DNA from 4 places in the Paenibacillus sp. GCM10028914 genome. Region 2 is predicted to be linked to each of the others. Evidence: predicted binding sites of a transcription regulator. Region 2 holds the regulator's gene; each other region holds the start of a gene.
What was found. Region 2 encodes Rex, which represses fermentation and respiration genes when NADH is low (regulators of the CRP and FNR family bind a similar motif). Its sites were predicted from a motif close to TTGTGAAATATTTCACAA; they were not measured.

Region 1: ACFQV5_RS19100 (flavocytochrome c) is a predicted target of Rex. The motif match lies at 2,423-2,440, and genes of this name have one in related genera.
Region 3: ACFQV5_RS09185 (DUF438 domain-containing protein) is a predicted target of Rex. The motif match lies at 2,241-2,258, and genes of this name have one in related genera.
Region 4: pflB (formate C-acetyltransferase) is a predicted target of Rex. The motif match lies at 1,757-1,774, and genes of this name have one in related genera.

The regions. Positions count from the first base shown of each region.
Region 1 is NZ_JBHTFO010000017.1:354,888-359,455, reverse strand. It holds gene ACFQV5_RS19115 (HD-GYP domain-containing protein) at 1-561, opposite strand, end outside; gene moaD (molybdopterin converting factor subunit 1) at 659-1,402, opposite strand; gene ACFQV5_RS19105 (Crp/Fnr family transcriptional regulator) at 1,595-2,320, opposite strand; gene ACFQV5_RS19100 (flavocytochrome c) at 2,470-4,275, shown strand; gene ACFQV5_RS19095 (bifunctional metallophosphatase/5'-nucleotidase) at 4,451-4,568, shown strand, end outside.
Region 2 is NZ_JBHTFO010000018.1:801,463-806,030, reverse strand. It holds gene ACFQV5_RS24410 (cell wall elongation regulator TseB-like domain-containing protein) at 1-395, opposite strand, end outside; gene ACFQV5_RS24405 (amidohydrolase) at 424-1,725, opposite strand; gene ACFQV5_RS24400 (redox-sensing transcriptional repressor Rex) at 1,712-2,365, opposite strand; gene dinG (ATP-dependent DNA helicase DinG) at 2,412-4,568, opposite strand, start outside.
Region 3 is NZ_JBHTFO010000009.1:110,469-115,036, forward strand. It holds gene ACFQV5_RS09175 (sensor histidine kinase) at 1-433, shown strand, start outside; gene ACFQV5_RS09180 (hypothetical protein) at 448-699, shown strand; gene ACFQV5_RS09185 (DUF438 domain-containing protein) at 895-2,151, opposite strand; gene ACFQV5_RS09190 (mechanosensitive ion channel family protein) at 2,431-3,684, opposite strand; gene ACFQV5_RS09195 (4Fe-4S single cluster domain-containing protein) at 3,883-4,479, opposite strand; gene ACFQV5_RS09200 (ComEA family DNA-binding protein) at 4,479-4,568, opposite strand, start outside.
Region 4 is NZ_JBHTFO010000018.1:638,298-642,865, reverse strand. It holds gene pflB (formate C-acetyltransferase) at 1-1,672, opposite strand, end outside; gene adhE (bifunctional acetaldehyde-CoA/alcohol dehydrogenase) at 1,952-4,567, opposite strand.

The DNA.
Region 1 (4,568 bases), on a different contig from region 2:
AGTTAGCTTCCCAGGCTTATCGAGTATTTCTTTAGGAATTCTACTCTTGCCGATATCGTGCAGATATCCCGCTTTACCAATATCATAAGCCTCATTAGTGGAATAACCCATCCAGGTAGCAAGGTAGTAGGAGAGCATTCCGACCTGCATCGAGTGTTTGTATGTGTAATCATCTTTATCATTTAGCAACAATAAAAGAGAAACGACATCTTTTTGTTCCATTAAAGAGCCAACAACAGGTTGGAATGAATCATGAACGGACCTTTCGTTGAACTTTCCAGTTTTTAATGCCTCTGTAAAGACAGAGGCGATCCCCTCGATCGCTTGGTCAAATTGTGGTTTAACCTTGCTGAGAGATTCTGGTGTTTCGGAGGCTGGATCGACAGACAGGATAATCTCGCGGTTCTCAATGTCGATATAATCGATGCTATGCTGTATAAGCTTCGATATTTCCTCGATGCGAAGAATTGTTCCTTTTTGCAAGACGTGGACACCATTGCTGTTGAAAATTTCACGCTGTATTTGATCTCCGGGCATCAGGTCAGTGACGTGTACTTTCAAATCGTTGCACCTCTTACCTGTAATTAAATAGATTAATCAGTCATAAACCCATCTTATCAAGAAAATTTTGGATTTACAATGACTTATTAACTACAGGTTATTTTTTTAGTGGGTCCCAAGTCCCGGTTTGAGCACCCTTCCATTCGGAACCATTTTCCCATATTTCTTTTTTCCAAATGGGTACCGTTCTTTTTAATTCCTCAATTGCGTATCGGCTTGCTTCATAACAAATATTGCGATGAGGAGAAGATACTGCAATAACAACACTAATTTCACCGATGTCTACCTTTCCGATCCTATGCGATATTGCGCAGAAGGTTCCGGGCCATTGTTCCTGAATGTTTGAACGAATTTTTTGCATTTCATGAAGGGCCATAGGGATGTATGCCTCATATTCCAATGTAAGAGTGCGAAGGCTTCCAGTCATTTCCCTTGTTGTTCCAACAAAATTTAATGAAGCTCCGTGGTTAGGATGGAGAACTTTTCGCAGTGTATCTTCAGGTGAGAGTTCTTCTGAAGTGATCAAACACATTTTATCCGGCGTAGATTCACATAGGCAATTTGTGCTTTCTTTATCCAATAATCCGTCACCTCCGGAAACGGGAGGGATTAGTGCAACTTCGTCGCCTTCTGAAATAAGACGTTCATCAGTTGCGTACTCTTGGTTTACAGCAGCAAATGAAATATCGATAAGCGCTTCGGCTTGTGGATATGAGTCACGAATCATCCTTTTCAAGTCACGCGTAGTGATTGGAAGTTCATTAACAGTTATGTTCAGTGTGGTTGTACCAATACGGTCTGCTAAACCAGCAAAAAGTAAGACTTGTATATTATTTTTCATTGTATTCACCTCGAATTCTTATGGGCTACAATATACCATAATTCTGGTTAGAATGTTATGTTTGTGGATCGAAGAAAAGTGGAAAATGGTATGTGAGAAGCTTATCCCGGCTTGGTTTATCTCATTAATAAAAAGGCTTGCTCGAAAGTCATCACTTCTTCGAGCAAGCCTTTTTATATTGTCCCATAAATTTTATACGGTAACTGCAGTGTTCATGTAATCTAAGCATGACTGCTCACATAATTCAACAAGAGCGTCGAAATCTTTTATAATCCATGGTCTTGGGTTCGTGCTTAGGATGTTATCTGCACAGAGTAGACTCAGTACGCGTGTAACTGTAACTCTCGTTGTCCCAGCATATTTTGCTAACAGTTCATGGGTTATTGGAATCGTAATTACAATCCCTTCCGCAGTCGAGTTACCAAATTGGTTGAGCAATCGAAGAAGATATTTTAGTACACGTGTCTCCGCACTGAAATAGGAATCTCCCATATGTACAGCCAGATTTCGATGAGTCATTTCGAGAACGCGATATAGATGAATAAGCAGCTTAGGTTCAAGTTCAACTTGTTGAAGAAACTTAGTTTTATTTATAGAGAGAATGGTACAAGGTTGTATCGCTCGAGCATTGGCAATATAAACATCGTGGAACAATGTGTTATGACCAAGAATATCACCTACTGAGAAGAAACGCCGAATACGTTCATGCCCGTCCTGATCGGCGAGATAAGTAATTGCAATACCTTTTTGAATCATAAATATCTGATCCGCTGGATCGTTACTATGAAAGAGATGTTCATTTTTACGACACTGTCGTATGTGGCCAAGGTTATGTTTGTGTATCAACGATAACAGCTCTGTTATGTATTGTGGCAGCTGTTTATGATCAAGCGAGTTGCCGAATTTGAGTTTATTCATAGCTGTGCACCTCATTATGACATGATTCATTTTTGTATACACCGATACAGAATAATTTTTATGATCGTGGATAATAAGTGTAGGTATTTTGAGTGCTTGACTTTGTGAATTGTATCACAAAATAAAACAAGAAGAAACAGGGGGGCATTATGAATTATTTTAAAAAGAGCTTATCCGGGGTTTTGGTAGCAGCCATGATGTTAACATCCATTGTGGGATGCTCAAGCGGAAAATCCAGTTCACCATCAGATGCTGCAAGTGTTGAAGGTGCATTAAAAGCAGGCGTGTATGCTGCTGAAGCAGAAGGTTTTCATGGCAATATTAAAATTGAACTAACAGTGGACGATGCAGGTAAAGTTGGAGCCATTAACGTACTTGAGCATGGTGAGACTGCGGGTGTCGGTGATGTTGCTATCAAACAAATTCCTGAAGATGTTGTTGAGTATCAGAGTTTGAATGTGGATAGTGTATCAGGCGCAACATTTAGTAGTAACGGAATTAAAGAAGCAATTGCCACTGCGCTGAAAGATGCAGGCGCAAATGTTGATGAATGGAAGAGTAGAGAAGTTGTTAAAGCAGCAAAAGATGCTATCGAGAAAACCGCTGACGTAATCGTCATTGGAGCAGGAGGAGCAGGCCTAGCCGCTGCACAATCTGCGAAGGAAAATGGGGCTTCGGTAATCGTTATCGATAAAATGGACCGTATTGGTGGAAACACAGCATTAGCAGGTGGAGCGTACAATGCGGTAGACCCAGAGCGTCAATCCAAGCAAGGTATCGAAGATTCCTTGGATAAGCATTTCACACAAACCTTCAAGGGTGGTGACGAAAAAGCGAATCCAGAGTTGGTACAGTATCTGGTTGATAACGCACTTGATGGTATTCACTGGCTTGAAGGTCTCGGGTTAGAGTTTTCCGATGAGGTATTTACGGTTGCTGGTGCTCTATGGCCTCGTAGTCATCGTCCTGTAAACGAGCATGGTGGTTTTATTACAGCTCTTCAAGCTTCGCTAGAGAAAAGCGATATTGAAATCATGACGAAGACGGAAGCGAAAGAACTAATTATTGAGAACGGTAAAGTAGTAGGGATGAAAGGTGTCTCTGATGGCGCAGATATTACCCTTCGCGCTAATAAAGGTGTCATCTTAGCAACGGGTGGTTACGCAGCAAGTCTTGAAATGCGTCATAAATATAATCCTGAAATTCCCGATACGGTCAAAACAACGAATCACCCAGGGGCAACAGGAGATGGTCTTGTACTTGGTCAACAAGCAGGAGCTAATCTAGTAGGTATGGAGTATCTTCAAAGCTTGCCGCTGGGCGATCCAGAAACAGGAAGTTTGACAGGGTGGTTGGCAAAGGGTGTTGAATCTTATATGTTCGTGAATAAATCAGGTGAACGTTTTATTCGTGAAGATGCACGTCGTGATGAAATGACGCAAGCATTAATGCAACAAGAAGATTCTTTGATGTATGTTATTTCTGACAGCAACACATTTACACCTGGAACTAAAAACAATTTTGATGAAACAATTGAACAACTTGTTGAATCAGGAAAGGTTGTTCAAGCGGATAGCCTCGATGAATTAGCTGAAAAAATCAATGTTGATCCTGAGACGTTCAAAGCAACCATTGCGTATTATAACCAAACTGTTGACACCCAAAAAGATGAGGAATTTGGACGCGAAATTCTTGTCAAGAAAATAGACAAAGCACCTTTCTTTGCAAGTCCAAGGGTACCAACAGCTCATCATACAATGGGTGGATTGGAGATTAACACAAATACAGAAGTGATCAATACCGAAGGCAATGTGATTCCTGGTTTGTATGCGGCGGGTGAAGTGACGGGCGGAATTCATGGTTCTAATCGTCTTGGAGGTAATGCAATTGCAGATACGATTGTATTCGGTAGAACAGCAGGAGCCCAAGCAGCGAAATATGAACCCGAATCATAACATAACATTTATTCACAGAAAATATTTTTGATATAGCAAGAAATGTGTTACGCAGTTAGCGTGTGCCAATATGATTTGGCACACGCTTTTTGATCTGCAATATACCATAATTCTGGTTAAAATGTTATGCTTGTAAGACCGAAAAAAAACGAATTGTGATACGGGAGGAGCCGCAATGAATCAAATGGTGAACGAAAAGATAACGATACTGCACACCAATGATATTCACAGCCATTTTGAAATGATGAGTGCGAATGCGGCGGTTATTTCCCGGGAAAGGAAAGCTGCTGGGG
Region 2 (4,568 bases):
CCAGGAACAAGTCTTTCGATGACGGCTCCAGGTAAATCAGCATGAATCTGATTACGAATCTGAGCTTCCGTCATACCATCACTTAAAGCCTCGGAATGCACCGTTTCAGGGCCTCCTACTGGCTTATTATCCTCCGTAAACTTCACCCATACCATAATTCCCTTGTTGTCAGCATCCTGCCCCGATACAACCCAGTATATACTATCCTTATCCCAGACTGATCTATAGGTTTTATCCGTTTTTATTAATCCCCCGTACTCCTGAGCTGCTGTTATCGCCAGCTTCTCTTGGTTCCAAGGGTCAGACATAACATTTGAATAGTATATTTGGAAAGCCAACAATATGAGCAAAAATCCGGAAACGCCGAGGAGTATCCGCTTTGTCTTTTTCTTCACCTGCGTTCCCTCGCTCCCTTGTTATTTTCTAGAGGGTCAACAACCGTTCGAATGCACTTTGAGCTTCACGGCGAATCTTCTCTTCATCTAAAGTTAAGCAATTTCCATTCTTGACGATCTGTTTACCATCTACCCAAACATGCTCAACATCTTTTGCACTTGCGGAATAAACAGCGTGTGAGATGAAATCTGTATGTGGCAAGAAATGCGCTTGATCTGTATTCAACGCGATAAAATCCGCCTTCATTCCAGGAGCCAGAGTTCCAAGTCCTTCTAAGAAGAGTGACTTCGCACCATACTCAGTACCCATACGCAACGCTTCCGAAGCCGGAATTGCCGTGGGATCACCAGTAACACCTTTATGAATGAGCGCAGCTAATCGCATTTCTTCAAACATATCTAAGTTGTTGTTGCTTGCAGGACCATCAGTACCTAAAGAAACGGTTACTCCAGCCTTAAGCAATTCTGGTACTCTTGCTACACCACTTGCCAGCTTCAAGTTACTTCCCGGATTATGAGATACCGCAACCTGATGAGCCGCCAAAATCTCAATCTCCTCATCCGTTAAATGAACCCCGTGAGCTACAAGTGCCGGTCTGGAGAAAAATCCTAGCTTCTGCAAGTGAGCTACAGGTCTTAATCCATATTCCTGAACATTCTGCTCTACTTCTGTAGTCGTTTCCGACATGTGAGTGTGCAAGGGTAAGTCCAGATCATGAGCAGCCTGGACGAACTTTTCAATGTAATCAGGAGGACATGTGTAAGGTGCATGCGGCGATATCATGGTCGTAATACGACCATTTGCTGCGCCATGCCAATCCTTTGCGAAGGCAATAGCCTCATCGAGCTTGTGCTTCTGGACATCAGGAGCACACAAACCGATTACGCCGCGTGTAAGTACCCCGCGCATACCCGATTGTTCCGTTACAGCAGCGACCTGATCCATATGATCATACATATCAAGGAAGGTCGTTGTTCCTCCCTTAAGCATTTCAATTACGGAAAGCGACGTTCCCCAGTATACATCATTCGCTGTGAACTTTGCTTCCATTGGCCACATCTTCTCCTGAAGCCATACTTGAAGAGCAAGGTCATCTCCATGTCCGCGAAGAAGCGACATAGCTGTATGACCATGCGTATTAATTAACCCTGGCATGAAGAAGAGATGTGTACCGTCAATAACTTCTATATCTTCCTCGACTACAGGCTTTTCTTCACCGATATAGGTAATTAGGTCGTCCTCAACTACCATATAACCACGGAGAACAGACTTTCCTTCCCGTAGCACGGCAAAGGTACCGTTTGTAATCATCCATTTATGCTTCTTCATGTTCGGTATCTTCCTTTCCATTAACCAAGTAATAGGCCAGACTTTGCAGATCAGTTGTGAAGTCAGCCGTATGGATTCGGATATGAGGCGGTGCTTTCAAAATGATTGGAGCGAAATTAAGAATCGCTTCAATACCTGCCGAAATAAGATTATCGGCAACAGCCTGCGCTTCCACATCTGGAACGGTGATGATACCGATTCGTATGTTATATTCTTTAATTGTTGCCGTCAGTTCTTCCATTGGCTGTACAACAATATTATTAATCTTGGTGCCCACTTTTGGACTGTATGCATCAAAAATAGCTACAATTTTCATATTATCTTTCAGAAAAGCATTGTAGTTAGACAAGGCTTGTCCAAGATTACCTGCACCCACAAGCACTACGTTAATTTGTTGATCCAGCTTTAAAATATGACGGATTTTTTCGATTAGGTAACTGACATCGTATCCAATACCCTTTCTACCGAAATCTCCAAAATAGGCCAGATCCTTACGAATTTGTGCTGGGTTTAGATCAAGTTTTTGCCCTAACTCTTGTGAGGACACAGTTGCTACCTCACGAATATGAAGCTCATTCAAATAGCGCAAGTAAACGGGCAGTCTGCGAACAACGGCCTCTGATATTTTATCCGATTTCATGCATGCTCCCCCTAATGATAATGTCAAATTATAATTCGACTTGTTATTATACTGTTCCTTCTCCATGAAGCCATTCCGTAATACGAGGTACCATTTGCTCCGTTGGCATATGTTCCATTTTAGGCCCTGGAAGTGAGTACAAAAAATGTTTTCCATAATAGGATTCAATTACACGGGTATCATATACGATGACAATCCCTTTGTCTTGTGCAGTCCGTACAAGTCGCCCAAATCCTTGTTTAAAACGAATAACAGCCTGTGGCACTGAAAGCTTCATGAATGGATTTTTCTTCTGTTGCTGGAGCAGCTCACTCTTCGCTTCCACTAATGGATGATTAGGCGGTTGAAACGGCAAACGAACGATTGCAAGACACGTCAAAGCTTCACCTGGGATATCTACCCCTTCCCAGAATGAGCTGGTACCCAGAAGAACCGACGCGCTGCTGTCCTGAAATCTGCGAATCAGTTTGGTTCTGCTCGTTCCGTCCATCCCTTGTCCAAGAACCGCAATGTCACTTGATGATAATGCTTCTTTCAATGGTTCATAGACCTGTCGAAGCATCCGATATGAAGTAAATAACACCAGCATTCTTCCCTTAGTTGCCATTGCGGCATCTTTAAGGGACTGAACAAGTGTATTTACGAAAAGCGGATCTCCCACTGTGCCCTTGACACTCGGGAAATCTCTTGGAATTAACAACAGTGCCTGCTCTCTGTAGTTAAAAGGCGAAGGCAGTTGGACCGTGTTAAGACGTCCCAGGTCTGAAGCTTCCTGTAGCCCTAAATTATCGATCATGTACTGGAATGATTTATCAACAGAAAGTGTTGCAGATGTCAGAATCACACTTTGTTTTTTATCGAAAAACAATTCCTTCAGTTGTCCACTTACATCGACAGGCACCGCATACATCTGAAGAGACTTACTTCGAAAATTCCCGTTAGCCTCCATCCAGTAAACAATACCCTCATCGTTTAAAGTCATAAAAAACTTCAAATTCTCTCGATGTGAGGCAAGATCCTTGAAAAGTCCATTGATATCGGTTATTAAGCTATCAGCACTATAGTCATCCAATTCTTCTCGTATCTCTGATGTGAGCGTATCTCCCTTACGAACGACATCACCTAAGATTAGATGAATTTGATTCTCAAGCTCGGTTAAGCTATCCCAGTCCTTAGGCTTCTTCGAAGGAGTAAGCCGAAGCGTAAACTGCCCCGTCTCCCCTGATGCATCTCCGCGTTCAGGAAGAATATTAAACAGATTGTCATTTAGACGATCCCAAGTCTCCTTAACCGTTATAAGATCAGGAAAGATCCGATCTATAACTGACGTCCATTCCCCCGCCTTTTCATGGGCCGAAGTTTGTAATAATTGACGCAAAGCCGGTAGCTGTCCGTTACGACTATCCTTATAAAGCCGTGTAAGGGTATGTACTACCGAAAAATATTTCAAGTTAAGACCTAGATGCTTACCCGCTACGTCTTCCAGATGATGAGCTTCATCAATCACCAGGCGTTCATATGCAGGTAATAGCTGATGATTTGCCTTCACATCCGTGAAGAGTTTTGAATGATTCGTAATGACTACATCCGCAATACCTGCCTCATGCTTTGCACGATGGTAAAAACATTTTTTAAACCATGGACAAGCTCGGCCCAAACAAGAGTCTGATTCGCTGGCTACGGTTTCCCAAAAATCTCCCCCTCGGCCCCCAAGATTTAATTCTTCATCATCACCTGTTTCTGTCTGCGTTAACCAGACAATCATTTGAGCAGATGTGATGATATCTTCTTTAGGTGTGCTGAAGTCTCTCCTATTTATTTTATGTTCAAATTTTCTCAAACACAAATAATGCTGTCTCCCTTTGAAGACGGCGGCTTTGAACGGAAACGGAATTACCTTAGTCATCAACGGAATATCCCGCTCTCGCAGCTGTTCCTGAAGGTTAATCGTATGCGTGCTGACCATGACCTTCTGATCCTGTTTCACACTCTGGTATATTGATGGAAGCAAATAACCTAACGATTTCCCCGTTCCTGTTCCAGCTTCAATCAAGAGATGCTTATCCTCATCAAGGGCCTTCATAACTTCCTCGAACATAATATCTTGAGCGTCCCGGCTTTCATATTGAGGAAGGGCTTCACGAAGATTATCGCGAACTTTCTTCATATATTCTTCAAAGGATACGTCAGCAAGTGGATTGTT
Region 3 (4,568 bases), on a different contig from region 2:
TTTGCGGGAACTGATTTCGCAGTCTGTACACGTAAATCCTGAAGTAACACTTATATATGAAGAGAGTCCATCAATAGATCAGATTCTGATTCAAATGCCAAAAGCAGCTAGCTATCAGGCACTGCGTAACATTGTTGAAAATGCGCTTAAATATACTCCTGAGCATGGTACTGTCACAATAGAAGTAATGATACGAGACGCACAGATTATCGTTAAGGTTAAAGATACTGGAATCGGGATACCCGCTGATCAATTGCCTCATATTTTCGATCGATTCTACCGAACTGAAAGCTCTCGAAACCGGACGAACGGCGGATCGGGGCTTGGGCTTGCCATCACCAAAACCATTATGGAGCGTTATGGGGGTTCAGTTGTGATCGACAGCAATATAGATCAAGGTACGAAGGTGACCTTATATTTTATTAAGGTGTAAGGAGATTGAGAAAAATGAAAAAAACATCTGGAATTATATCCACTATCCTTTTTGTTGTTGGATTAATATGTTATGTTGTAATACTCTTCGGCAATGATCGTTTTCTAATAGGTGGAGTTATTGCTTCGGCAATCGGGTTCGTTTTGGCACTTTTCGCTGAAAAGGGTGCATATAAAAGGATTGGTTTATTCGGCAATGCAATGATCTTAATTGTTGCAGTCATTTTTCCTTTTATCGTCACTACTTTCTTCTGGAACCAACCATAACGCAATTCCCTTCAATGAATTAGCCGTGTTTTGTAGTTTGATTTTTGACACGTGAAAGCGACAATACAAAAAACCGACCTCTGTGAACTGCCTTTCCAATGTTAGATCATGTCTAATAATTTGGATGCAGTTCACATCAGGACGGTTTTTTTCATGATATGTGCAATTAAAACGTAAGGTGAACCGGTTCTCCCCTCACTCAGAAAGTATCCGTTTTTGACCTGTCAGTTCCTGAATCGGCTTAATATTTTGAGTGAATTCAAGCGTACCTAAATACTTTCCTTCTTCATCCCTTACAGCGAAATAGCGAATATAGACAAATTTATCTTTCACCGGGAGCCAGAAATCTTCCTCGTCTTTGACACCTGCTTTGAAATCAGCAAGCAACTGATTGACGACATGTACGCTTTGTGGAGGATGGCAGTTCTGAACACTTCTGCCGATAACCGCTTTGGTACGAACGAAGATTCTTTCTTTCCCATGTGAAAAGTACCTAACGATATCATTCTCATCTATAAAAGTCAGGTCGACCGGTAAATGATTTAAGATAGATTCCAACTGTTTAACCGATAAGATACCTGTACTCATTCGGATGTATCCTTCTTGTAGCGGAGAAGACTCCAATCCCTGATCTGTGCCAGGTTCAGCTGCTCTAGCAGGAATCCATTGTTGCTCCGGTGCTGTCAGGCAATAACCGACCTCTTCACTTTGCACGGCAATTTGAAGCCATTCATCCTCCGTTAATTTGTCCAGAGCCATAGGTAATAAGATATGTTCCTCTTTATAGATCATTTCTGTTACTTCTTTTAAGACGCGTTTTGCTAGATCCACGAATGCCTCGGCATTGCCATCAAAATTAGTGAGCTTCTGTTTCACTTCTTTTATTCCAATCCGGATACCATCATCTACTGCCCACATCACCTTGGTTGGTCCAAAAATTCCGTATTTTTCGAGGAAAGGAAACAGTAAATTTTCTTTGCGGCTGTAATGTTTGTCTACATCATAGAGGAGATTGAAATCCTCCAGCAATTTAAGGCGATTTGCCTCTCCTTGATCTTTAAGAAATTGATCCAGATGCAGTGCAATTTTGAAGTTTGCCAGTCGATCAATTTCTCGGTTCTCCATCTTAAAGGTATGCACAGGATGTCCAGGCTGCTCTTCAGGTTTGTGAGCTCTGTGAATGTCTTGGATGGAACCTTTAAACACAGCAGCATGCACACTACACAACCGCTGTACTTCGGTCACCGGTATTCCTTCCTCTTGCATCAATACCTGCTCCAACTCCGAAATTTCATCAACGGATATTTCCCCTACGGCTTCGTTAAACTTTGCCTTTACTTCCTCCACACTTTTTCCATGATGCAGCTCTTTAATGATATCCTTGAGCATATTTATACGGATAGTTCGATGAGCAGAAACACCATTCTCACGGTTATTAATTAATTCACTCATATTCTCCACCTCTGTTTTATTTCTATATACATTTAAAGATTAAATTTTCTTGTTCACATCTATAAACTAGCATCCCTGCACTGCAATGCTTGTGATTAAAAACACAAATGAAATGGATATTCATTGAACAAGAAAAGTGACCTCTCTTCTTCGAAATAATTGTCCAACAACAAGAAAAGACCCTTCACACAGGGTCTTTTCTTCAACACGATTAAGTTCTAATAAACGATCACGGTCATCCATGCATCGATTTTTCGCCCTTCATCCTCCGAACATTTCTCAATATCCACGCGAGTATTGCGGGTTTTCTTTTAGATGGACGATATCATGGCCCGTTGGATTTTGGAAGGCACGAAGTCCGAATGTCGGTGCAACCGCAAAAATGTGGTCAAATATATCCGCTTGAATCGATTCATACACTCCCCAGTTGGTATCATTGCTGAAAGCGTAGATCTCGAGCGGCAGTCCATTATCTCCCGGCGCTAACTGTCTGACGATCAGCGTCATATCCTTACGAATTTTCGGATGATTTCTCAAATATTGATGGATGTATTCTCTGAATACGCCTATATTGGTAAGCTGTCTGCCGTTAACTTTGCTTTCCATATTAATCTGATGTTCCATGTTGTACGCGTTAATCTCATCTAATCTTGTCGTAATATAATCGGTAAGATATTGAATCTTCTGAAATTCCTCAATCATTTCCTCTGTACAAAAAGATATGCTGGTTGTATCTATATTGATACTTCGCTTAATTCTTCTGCCACCTGTTTCTTGCATGCCTCTCCAATTCTTGAATGAGTCTGAAATAAGAGCGTAGCTGGGAATCATCGTAATTGTCTTATCGAAATTCATAACCTTTACCGTATTTAATGTAATATCAATCACGTCACCGTTCGCATCATACTTAGGCATTTCAATCCAGTCACCTACACGCACCATATCATTCGATGATAATTGAACGCCTGCCACCAGGCCCAATATGGAATCCTTGAAAACTAGCATCAGCACAGCCGATAAGGCACCAAGCCCACTAAGAATGATCACAGGATTCTGACCGATGAGGATCGAGATTACCACAATGCTACCGATGATATAGAGAAATATTTGCGCCACCTGAATATATCCTTTAATCGGTCTGATCTTGGAAACTTCAAACGTACGATAGATTGCTTCAACGGCATTCAGCAGCGCACTGAACACAATGATAATTACGATAATGATATAGGTTATTGCTAGTTTTTCTATCAAAGCATGATAAGGCGAAAAGATGGATGCTGAAGAATAGATGATAATCGCTGGTACCAAATGCGACAGCTTATGGAACACTTTTTTCTCCAGTATAATATTGTCCCACGTATATCGGTTGTTATTGATGATATGAGTAATCCACTTCAGCACAATTTTTTTGGTCACATAGTTAGCCAGTATGGAGCCGACAGCAATAATAACAATCATGATCATATTCGAAAGATATCCTATCATTTGTTCACTTATGCCGTATCCCTCTAGTTGATTTTTAATAAATTCCATTATCTCCTCCTGATGCAGTTTAGATTAGCCTATTATTATAAATAAGATTCTAGTACAAAATCAAACTATTGGTGATACTTTCTAAAAATTAAAAGAGCGCCGCATTGGGCGCTCTTTTAGAACGTAAGGGAGACGAACCGTGGGTTAGCAAAACCATAATTCGCCGCCGCGTGATGCTAAAGTTGTTCGAAAGAAGGCTCACAGTAGCCCTCTAAATAGGTCCTTCAAGTCTCCAACCTCTGCTAAGCCGTTAACCATAACCCTACCATCAGGGGTAAGACGGACCTCTAGCCTATTTGGAATATCTGTCATTCGTTCTTTAAGATGAAGGTACCGTTCTGTCAGAAAATGATAGCGCTGATTGGAGGAGCCTACCCAAGGACGGCTCGTATCCAAATGCTCTATCTGAAAAGGCCCATCAATGAGCAGATCGGTAATTGCTAATAAGTCGAGGTAATCTTGGTTTCCCGATTGTTGCAGGTTTTCAAGCAGGTACCCTGTAAACGTCATCACAGAAAGTCCCTCTTGCTTCAGGATCTTCCCTAGTCTAGCCAGCGCTTGAGCTTGTGCAAAAGGTTCCCCACCCAGAAAGGTTACACCTTCAATTGCAGGACCTTGGAGAATTTGTTCAGCAAGTTGATCGACTCCCATCGTGAAGCCTCCGTCTTCCGGCCACGTAAACGGAACCGCACAGCCTGCACAATGAATCGGACATCCCTGTACCTGAATACATGCACGTATACCCGGGCCCTCAACTTTGGTCGTAGGTAAAAATCGATGTACTCGCAGCAGCATTAGAAATCCACCACACGACCCTTTAGCTTAGGAGGCTCCTCTGATAAAGATTGAACAGTAATTAGCGGACGAACGCGATCTATGACGTG
Region 4 (4,568 bases), 160 kb from region 2:
TTTCAAAGTCAACAGCGATGCCTTCCTCGTTGCGAATAGGTTTAACTTTAGCATATTTAATGGCGCTCAGGGAGTCTGCTGCAACCGAGAGACCCGCGATACCGCAAGCCATTGTACGAAGAATGTCGCGGTCATGCAGAGCCATTTCAATACGCTCATAGGAATATTTATCATGCATATAGTGAATAACATTAAGTGTGTTCATATACAGCTTCGCAAGCCACTCCATCATTGGTTTGAAGCGTTTCATAACTTCATCATAATCGAGAGTCTCAGCTGTAATTGCAGGATACTCTGGTGCTACTTGAACTCCGGACTTCTCGTCACGTCCACCGTTGATTGCATACAAGAGTGCTTTTGCCAGGTTCGCACGAGCTCCGAAGAATTGCATTTGCTTACCAATTCTCATAGCGGATACGCAGCAAGCGATACCGTAGTCTTCACCATAGATTGGACGCATCAAATCGTCATTCTCATATTGAATGGAGCTTGTTTCAATGGAAACTTTAGCACAGAACTTCTTGAAGCCTTCAGGCAACTTTTCGGACCACAAAACAGTCAAGTTTGGCTCTGGTGCAGGTCCAAGATTGTAAAGTGTGTGCAAGAAACGGAAGCTGTTCTTGGTTACACGAGTTTCCCCGTTCAAGGACATACCACCAATGGATTCAGTTACCCATGTTGGGTCACCGCTGAACAGATCGTTGTAATCAGGTGTACGCAAGAACTTAACGATACGAAGCTTCATAACGAAATGGTCTACGAGCTCCTGAGCAGTCTCTTCTGTCAGTGTGCCTTCTGCCAAATCACGTTGAATGTAAACATCCAAGAACGATGATACACGTCCAAGGGACATTGCCGCACCATTCTGTTCTTTGATCGCAGCAAGGTAACCGAAGTATAGCCACTGGAATGCTTCTTTAGCCGTATTTGCAGGCTTAGAAATATCAAAGCCATGCATTTGAGCCATTTGTTTCAATTCTTTAAGTGCACGAATTTGCTCAGACAATTCTTCACGAAGACGAATTACTGGCTCATCGATCACATCTACTTCTAAAGTGCTAAGTTCATTTATTTTATCTTGAATAAGGAAGTCAATACCATATAGTGCAACACGGCGATAGTCACCGATAATACGTCCACGACCATATGCATCTGGAAGACCTGTTATGATACCAGCTCTACGTGCATTACGCATTTCAGGTGTGTAAGCATCGAATACGCCTTGGTTATGTGTCTTACGAATATGCGTAAACATATCTACAATACTTGATGGAAGCTCAAAACCATAAGCATTACAAGCATCGATCATCATTTTAATTCCGCCGAAAGGCTGAATCGAACGTTTGAAAGGCTCATCTGTTTGCAAACCAACGATTTGTTCTTTATCTTTATCCAAATAGCCTGGTTTATGCGAGATAATCGTAGAAGGATTATTTACATCTACATCCAGTACTCCGCCAGCTTCACGTTCTTTTTTAGTCAGATCGGAAACAATTTCCCACAATGCTTTAGTGTTCTCAGTAGGACCAACCAAGAACTCATCATTACCATAATAAGGTTCGATGTTCTTAGCAATAAACTCGTTTACGTCTACCGCTTTAGTCCATTTACCTGTTTTGAACCCTCTCCAACCGGACTGCATGTCTTTAATTTCTTTTTCAATCACCGACATTTAAAATCCCTCCAATTTATGTTCTGTTGTTGAGGCATGAGCTTATTATTCTATCTTCTCATGTCCATCATCCCAGATCAATAAATGTGATGCTTTTCACAACCTTGGGCGTTATTACCAACCACTACAACAACCCGCTTAACTGTACGAATTATTATCTGAGATTGTTTTTACACTTTTATTTTAGACTTCATCCATATACACAGCTGTGACAAATATCACAAAGTTGGTGATATTTGTCACGCTGAAAATTATACCATTTATAATTGTAGATAAAGATTAAAAGCGTCCGTAGAATGCGTTCCGGTATACGTCAGCAAGCTCAGTTACGAGTGGCAGTTTTGGATTCGCCGTAGTGCACTGATCTTCGAATGCACGATCAGCCAAATAGTCTACGCGGCTCTCAAAGTCAGCTGGATCAATACCAAGCTCTTGGAACGACTCTTCTATTCCGAGTTTCTTATTCAGATCGCGAATAGCGTTAATCAAGCTGTTCACGCCTTCTTCTGTTGTGCGAGCCGGCAGGCCAAGAATGCGAGCAATCTCTGCATATCTTTCATCGGCAACAAAATGTGTGTATTTAGGCCATGCTGCAAATTTCGTCGGTTTCTTCGCATTGTAGCGAATGACGTGAGGCATCAGAATCGCATTGGTGCGTCCGTGAGCTGTATGGTACTGACCGCCCCATTTATGAGCTAAACTGTGGTTGATACCCAGGAATGCGTTGGCAAACGCCATACCAGCAAGCGTCGAAGCATTGTGCATTTTTTCACGAGCTAGCTTATCACCAGTCAAAGCCGACTGTTCAAGATACTGGAATACGAGCTGAATGGCTTTGATTGCAAGCCCATCTGTATAATCATTAGCCATGACGGATACATAAGCTTCAATTGCATGCGTTAGTACGTCCATACCTGTATCAGCAACAGCTGTTTTAGGTAAGCTGTACACGAACTCAGGATCAATAATCGCTACGTCTGGAGTCAGCTCATAGTCAGCCAGAGGGTACTTCGTATTGCCTTGTACTTTATCTGTAATAACCGCGAACGAAGTTACTTCCGAACCTGTACCCGATGTCGTTGGAATCGCAACGAACTTCGCTTTTTGTCCAAGACGAGGATATTTATAGATCCGTTTACGAATATCCATGAATTTTTGTTTCAGGTTGTTGAAATCTGTATCTGGGTATTCATAGAACAGCCACATTGCCTTGGCAGCATCCATCGGCGATCCTCCACCGAGTGCAATGATACAATCCGGTTGGAATCTCTTCATCATTTGAGCACCGCGCTCAACTGTTGTTGTCGATGGATCTGGTTCTACCTCCGAGAATACTTCAATAGCAACCGGTACCTGGCGCTGACGCAAATAGTGCTCAACCTTTTCTACATAACCCAGCTTCACCATCATTGGGTCAGTAACGATTGCTACACGAGTGATATCCGGCATTTTGGCAAGGTATTGAGTCGACCCTTTTTCAAAATAAATTTTGTTCGGCACTTTGAACCATTGCATATTCACGGTACGGTGATTCACCCTTTTCACGTTGATCAGATTAACTGCACTTACGTTCGAAGATGTAGCATTTCGTCCATACGATCCACAGCCGAGCGTGAGCGATGGTAAGTTTGTGTTGTAAATGTCACCAATACCACCTTGCGAAGACGGTTGATTTACCAGCACGCGGCAAGTTTGCATACGATCCGAGAACTTTTGAATGATTTCTTCATTATTCGAATGAATTACCGAAGAGTGACCCATTCCGCCAAAAGCAACGACTTCTGCAGCACGTTCAATCCCTTGTTCTGCGTTCTTCACTTTATAGCAGGCAAGAATCGGGCTGAGCTTCTCAGCTGATAATGGGAATTTTGGTCCTACACCGTCGATCTCCGCTACAAGAATCTTCGTACCTTCAGGTACATCAATGCCGCAATCTTTAGCGATCTTAGTTGCTGGCTGCCCAACGATTGCAGGATTTACCGCACATTTCTCAGCCACGATTGCACCTGCGGTCAGTTTAGTTGCTTCTTCTTTGTTTACGAAGTAACAACCGCTCGCAATCATTTTTTTCTTCACTTGTTCAAAAATTGTTTCTTCTATAATAACGGCCTGTTCCGATGCACAGATCATACCGTTGTCAAATGTTTTCGAGAGGATGAGGTCATTAACAGCTTGATCAAGATCGGCCGATTTTTCAATAAAGCATGGTACGTTACCAGGACCCACACCGAGAGCTGGTTTACCGCAGCTATATGCTGCCTTAACCATTGCAGATCCACCTGTAGCCAAAATACAAGCAACATCAGGGTGATTCATCAGCGTATTCGTTTTATCCATGGAAGGAGCATCAATCCATTGAATACAGTTTTCAGGAGCGCCATGCTTCACTGCAGCTTCCAGCAAAATTTTAGCTGCTTCCCGGCTGCACGCTTGTGCGGATGGATGGAATCCAAAGATAATTGGGTTTTTGGTCTTAATCGCAATGAGTGCTTTGAAAATCGTTGTTGATGTTGGATTCGTTACTGGAGTGATACCCATAATGATGCCTACAGGTTCAGCAATCTTCTGGTAATTACCGTAAGGATTGTCTTCAATGACGCCAACCGTTTTCTCGTATTTAATACTGTTATGAATATACTCGGTTGCGAACATGTTCTTGATGATTTTGTCTTCGTAAACACCCCGGCCTGTTTCTTGCACGGCCATTTTAGCCAAATACATATGTTTATCTAGACCAGCTAATGCCATGGCTTGAACGATTTCATCAATCTGTTCCTGATTCAGAGCTTTAAACTGCTCACTAGCTCGATTCGCCTTATTGATCAATCCTTGAATGTAATCTTTTGCAGTTTCCTGTTGCTTAATCTCCGTAACTCCATTGTTCTTAACAGCCATT